Aggregicoccus sp. 17bor-14: one gene and its partner. Each later gene encodes a partner of the first gene's protein in a complex. Links are inferred from orthologs where the notes say so. Each region holds a gene or a part of one and is shown on either strand. Other genes may lie near its edges.

Region 1 (3,033 bases):
TTCGCCTCCTGCTCGACCTTGGGGAAGATGCGGCTCTTGAAGTCGTCGAAGGAGCGCGGGGGCGCGCCCTGCGCGTAGCGGTTCATCCGCTCGTGGTTCTCCAGCAGCGTGCGGGTGATGGAGGCGACGGCGCCCAGCAGCTGCAGCGCGTGCGTCCCCTGCCCCATCGCGTCCTCGGCATAGGCGAGCGCCGCGCGCAGGTCGCGCTTCTGCAGCGCGTCCGAGAGCTCGAGGAACTCCTCCTCGCGCGCGTGGCCCACCAGCAGCGCCACGTCCTCGGTCTCGATGACGGCGCTCTGCACGTAGAGCGCGAGCTTCTCCAGCTCGCTCTGCAACAGGCGGATGTTGCCGCCCACCCGCTCCTTCAGCGCCGCCTCCGCCCCGCGGCCCAGCCGCTTCTTGAAGGGGCGCAGGAACTCGGCCGCGAGCTCGGAGATGTCCAGGTCCTTCAGCCGGCTCGCCACCTTGCGCTCGACGAGGCGCCCCTCCTCCTTCGCGAGCTTGAGCAGCGGGCTCTTCGCGTCCACGTCGGTCGCGGCGAGCACCAGCGCGTGACCCGGCGGCACGCCCTTCTGGAACAGCTCGAGCAGCGCGCTCGCGTCGCCCTCCGGGGCGCTGATGCGCTCCTCGCGGCAGAAGGCAGCGGCCTCGCGCAGGAAGGCGAGGTCCGCCTCGGCGAGGTCCACGTTCAGCTCCTCCTTCCACGCCTCCACGCCCGGCGCGCTCGCGCCGTCCGGGTCCAGCTGGTCCACGCCCCAGCCGGCGCGCGCCGCGAGCGCGAGCAGGCGCCGCGCCCCCTCCTTGCGCTTGCCGGCCTTCCACGCCTCGCGCGCCTTGCCCAGCGCATCCCCGCGCCCCTTCTTGGGCGCGAGGAACTCCGGGTCTCGCACCAGCACCACCTTGCGCCCGGGGAACAGGGGCATGGTGGCGAGCTCCTGCGCGGCCTCGCGCGGGGAGGCCGCGTCCAGCACCACCAGGTTCAGCCCCATGGCGGCGTCCGGCACGAGCAGCTTGATGAGCTCGTCCGCGCCCTTGCGCACGAGGTACTCCTCACCCCAGAGCAGGTAGAGCGGGGCCACCTTGCCCGCCTTCGCCTCGGCCAGCACGTCGTCGAGCTCCACGCTCATCGGGCCTCCATCATCTCGATGAGCATCCGCTCCAGCTGCAGGCGCGGCGCTCCGTTGCGGCCCACGATCGCCCCGAGCGCGCGCTCGAGCAGCGCGAAGCGCCGGTGCAGCCCGGCCTCGGAGAGGCGGCCGGCCACCTCGCGCGCGAGCGGCTCCAGGTCCTGGTTCGCGAGCCCCGCGCCGGCGCCGGTGCGCGCCACCGCCACGTCGCGCGTCCACAGCGTGAGGATGGTGAGCGCCTGCTCCGCGTCGTCGCGGCTGCTGCCGTGTTCCTCGGCAAAGCGCAGGAGCGGCAGCGCGTCCCCGCCCCACAGCGCCTCGAAGTCCGTGATCAGCTGCTTGCGCCGGCCCAGTGCCTTCACGTCCAGCGCGAGCGCGCGCCCGAGGCTGCCGCCGGCCATCACCGCCACCAGCGCCGCGGTCGCCGGGTCCAGCTTGCGCTCGGCTTGCACGCGCTGGGCGAGGAAATCGAGCGGCAGCGGGCCGAAGGGCACCTTGCTGCAGCGGCTGCGGATGGTGGGCAGCAGGCGATCCAGCGCCGAGCACAGCAGCACCAGCGTGGTGTCCGAGGGCGGCTCCTCCAGCGTCTTGAGGAAGGCGTTCTGCGCCTGGGTGTTCATCGCCTCCGCGCTCGCGACGAGGGCCAGCTTGCGCGGGGACTCGAGCCCGCGCAGCGAGAGGCGCTCCTGCAGCTGGCGGATCTGCTCCACCCGGATGTCGCGGCTGGGGGTGCCGCTGATGTCCGAGCGCCCCGCGAGCCCGCGCTCCACGCGCTCGGCGTCCGGCATCAGCCACAGCACGTCGGGGTGGGTGCCCTTGGCGATGCGCGTGCAGCTGCTGCACACCCCACAGCCCTCGAGCGGCTTCTCCGGACAGGTGAGTGCCTGTGCGAGGCCCACCGCCGCCAGCTCCTTGCCCACGCCCTCGGGGCCGACGAAGAGGTAGGCGTGGTGCACCGATCCGCCACGCAGGGCGGCCCGGAGGGCCTCGACTGCGCGCGGCTGTCCGAACACCGAGGCCAGCGTCATGGGCGCTGTGTATCCCCGCTCGGACGCCGGAGGTCAACCGCCCGCTTGCCCGCCGCGGCTTGACCCCCTGCCCCCGGCTGGGCAGAGTCGAGCGCGCCCGTGCTTCCCCTCCTCCAGAGCAACCTCTTCCTCTTCGCGGGCGCCCTGCTCGCGGTCGTCCTGCTGGCCGTTCGCGCGGGCACCTCCGACGCGCTCTTCAAGCGCGACCTGCGCGGCGCGCTGGCGCTCATCCTCACCTTCCTCGCGCTGAGGCTGCTCTCGTGGGTGGTGCCCCTGGAGCACTTCCCCAGCCTGGGCAAGGCAATCCAGGTCTCCTGGATGCTCACCTTCGCCTTCGGCATGGTGCGCGTCGCCGTGTCCTTCGGGCTGAAGCTGCTGCGGCTGCGCACGCCCGTCACCACGCCGAAGATCCTGCGCGACGTCATCGACTTCACGCTGTACGCGCTCGTCACGGTGCCCATCCTCCGGGCGCAGCTGAACCTGGACCTCACCGGCCTGCTCGCGACCTCTGCGGTGCTCTCGGTGGTCATCGGTCTCGCGCTGCAGGAGACGCTCGGAAACCTCTTCGCGGGCCTGTCGCTGCAGCTCGAGCGCCCCTTCCAGGTGGGCGACTACGTGAAGGTGGGCGAGTACACGGGTCTCGTCGCGCAGATCGGCTGGCGCGCGACGCGCATCGAGAACTTCCGCCGCGAGAGCATCACCCTGCCGAACAGCCTCGTGGGCAAGCAGGCCATCAAGAACTTCTCGCGCGGCGGCGAGCCGGTGGGCCAGGACCACTACATCACCCTGTCCTACGACGCGCCGCCGAACGTGGTGAAGAGCGTGCTGCTCGACGTGGTGCGCAGCAACCCGCTCGTCCTGCAGGACCCGCCGCCTTC
Region 2 (2,770 bases), on another replicon or contig:
CACGGAGTTGATGCAGTAGCGCAGGCCCGTGGGCGCGGGGCCGTCCGGGAACACGTGGCCCAGGTGCCCGCCGCAGCCCGCGCACGCGACCTCCGTGCGGCGCATGAAGAGCGACTCGTCCGAGCGCTCCTCCACGTGCTCGCGCGCGAGCGGCGCGGTGAAGCTGGGCCAGCCCGTGCCCGAGTCGAACTTCGCCTCGGAGCCGAAGAGCGGCGCGTGGCAGCCCGCGCAGCGGTAGGTGCCGCGCGCGTGGTGGTCCCAGTAGGCGCCGGTGAAGGCGCCCTCGGTGCCCTTCTTGCGCAGCACGCGGAACTGCTCGGGGCTGAGGCGGCGGCGCCACTGCTCGTCGCCGCCGTGCGGCGCCTGCGGCGTGGCCGGAGAAGCGGATGGGTCCAGCTGGGCGCAGCTCGCGGTGTGGCTCGGGCTCATGGCAGAAGGCTCCTCCCTGGGGGAGTGAACCCGCCCCATCCCCCCGACCATGCGCCCGCCGGTGCATTCTCGCACCCCCGCCCCGCCCGCCTGGCCGGTGGGTGAGGCGAGGCACGCGGGCGCCGGGCGTCCTGCCCGCTGCGGCGTGCGCGCAAGGGCCAGGGACCCCAGGGCGTTCCGGAGGAGTTCCAGAAGAGTTCCGGGAACTTCGGGGCTGTTCGCGCCGCCGCAGGGAGGGCAGGCCGGTTCATTGACGCCCCGGCGCGATGGGGCTACACCCGCCGGGCTATGGAATTCCGCATCGCTGCCGACGAGCTGAAGAAGGCCCTCTACCGCGCCCAGGGCATCGTGGAGCGCAAGACGACGATGCCCATCCTCGCGAACGTGCTGGTCACGGCGCAGAAGGGCGGCATCACCGTCACGGCCTTCGACCTGGACATCGGCATCGTGAGCGAGCACCCGGCCGAGGTCACCAAGCCGGGCGCCGTCACGCTCAGCGCCAAGTACGTCTTCGACATCGTGCAGAACCTGCCGGACGCGCAGGTGACGCTGAAGAAGCTCGCGAACAACTACGTGGACATCGCGAGCGGCAGCGCCCACTTCAAGATCGTGGGCATGGCGCCCGAGGAGTACCCGAAGCTGCCGCGTGAGGAGAACGCGCCGCTGGTGAAGGTGCCCGGCGCCACGCTGCTGGAGATGATCAAGAAGACCAGCTTCGCCATCTCCAGCGACGAGACGCGCTACATCCTCAACGGCGTCTTCTTCGAGCCGCAGGCGGGCGGCAAGGTGCGCATGGTGGCCACGGACGGCCACCGCCTCAGCCTCATCGAGCGCGAGCTCACCGGCGACTTCAAGCTCAAGAGCGGCGTCATCATCCCGCGCAAGGGCCTGATGGAGCTCAAGCGCCTGCTGGACGAGGCCCCGGATGCCGAGTGCCACCTGGGCTTCGCCGAGAACTCGGCCCTCTTCAAGAAGCCGGGCCTCACCATGGTGATGCGCCTCATCGACGGGCAGTTCCCCGAGTACCAGCGCGTCATCCCCAAGGAGGGCGAGAAGAAGGTCCTCATCAGCAAGGTGCGCTTCCTCGAGGGGCTCAAGCGCATCGCGCTCCTCTCCGCGGACAAGAGCTACGCGGTGCGCATCGGGCTGGGCGAGAACACGCTGAAGATCACGGCGAACAACCCGGACCTCGGCGAGGCGAAGGACGACCTGGACGTCGCCTACCGCGGCGGGGACATCACCATCGGCTTCAACGCCCGCTACCTCATCGACGTGCTCAGCGTGACGGACACCGACGAGGTGGCCTTCGAGCTGGGCGACGAGCACAGCCCCGGCGTGCTGCACGGCCCCGGCGACCGCAGCTTCACCGCGGTGGTCATGCCGATGCGCGTCTGAGCGCCCCTCTCACGAGGGAGTGAGGGAGGAGGGCCCTTTCCGCGGGAAAGAGGCCCTCTCGCTTTTTCCGGGGTAGGCTGCGTCCTCCGAAAGAGGGCGGACCCCATGTCGACGCTGTGGAAGTGGAGCACCCTGGCGCTGCTCGCAGGCGCGAGCAGCTGTGGCCCGCAGCCCGAGGCACCGCGGCTCGCCGGGAAGTCCTCCGCGCTGGGCACCCCCGCGCCGCTCGCGCACCGGGTGAAGGACCTCAACCCCGGGCCCGGCGACGGCCTGCCCGAGCGGCTCAAGCCCTACTTCCACCTGCACGCGCTGGGGCACACGCTGTTCCTGCGCGCGGACGACGGCGTGAGCGGCCCGGCGCTCTGGCGCAGCGACGGGACGGAGCAGGGAACGCGCCTCGTGAAGGACTTCACGGATGACACTGCGGACACCCTCGGTGACGAGCCCGCAGTGCTGGGTGATGCGCTGTACTTCTTCGCCGGCCCGACGAGTGCGCTCGGGCTCTGGAAAATCTCGGAGGACGCCGAGTCCCCAGAGCTCGTGCAGTCGCTCTCTCCCAAGGGCGAGGGCTGGGCCTTCTCCCTCCGGCGCTTCGGAACCCAATTGGGCTTCGTGCACACGGACCCGGACACGGGCGCTGAGCCCTGGGTGTCGGACGGCACCACGGACGGAACGCACCTGGTGGTCGACGTCTGGCCTGGCGCGAAAACCTCCGATCCCCGATTCCTGCGGGACCTGAACGGTACGCTGTTCTTCACGGCCGAGGACTCCGTCCACGGACGAGAGCTCTGGCGCAGCGATGGCAGCGCGGGCGGCACCCGGCTCGTGAAGGACATCCGCAGCGACGGCGATGGGGTGGGGGCGTACTCGGCCGCGCCCGTCGCAGTGGGTAACGCGCTCTACTTTGCTGCGGATGACGGCACAGGGGCGTGCGGCCTGTGGCGCA

The links. Proteins that work in one complex are often made in the same cells at the same time.
Region 2: the proteins of holB (region 1) and dnaN are in contact, whole or in part, in a cryo-EM structure (PDB 8GIZ), measured with the Escherichia coli proteins. The link is inferred for Aggregicoccus sp. 17bor-14 from one-to-one orthologs.

Annotation. Positions count from the first base shown.
Region 1 is NZ_VJZZ01000001.1:658,258-661,290, forward strand. Bases 140-2,921 are described here. They hold holB (DNA polymerase III subunit delta'), read right to left. Parts: upstream 2,156-2,921; coding sequence 1,124-2,155; downstream 140-1,123. Other genes in these bases: holA (DNA polymerase III subunit delta), read right to left, coding at 140-1,127; FGE12_RS02930 (mechanosensitive ion channel family protein), read left to right, coding at 2,255-2,921. In the rest of the region: more of holA, read right to left, coding at 1-139; more of FGE12_RS02930, read left to right, coding at 2,922-3,033. UniProt on the Escherichia coli protein: Part of the beta sliding clamp loading complex, which hydrolyzes ATP to load the beta clamp onto primed DNA to form the DNA replication pre-initiation complex.
Region 2 is NZ_VJZZ01000013.1:65,189-67,958, reverse strand. It holds dnaN (DNA polymerase III subunit beta), read left to right. Parts: upstream 1-717; coding sequence 718-1,824; downstream 1,825-2,770. Other genes in the region: FGE12_RS22810 (ELWxxDGT repeat protein), read left to right, coding at 1,930-2,770; msrB (peptide-methionine (R)-S-oxide reductase MsrB), read right to left, coding at 1-429. UniProt on the Escherichia coli protein: Confers DNA tethering and processivity to DNA polymerases and other proteins. Acts as a clamp, forming a ring around DNA (a reaction catalyzed by the clamp-loading complex) which diffuses in an ATP-independent manner freely and bidirectionally along dsDNA.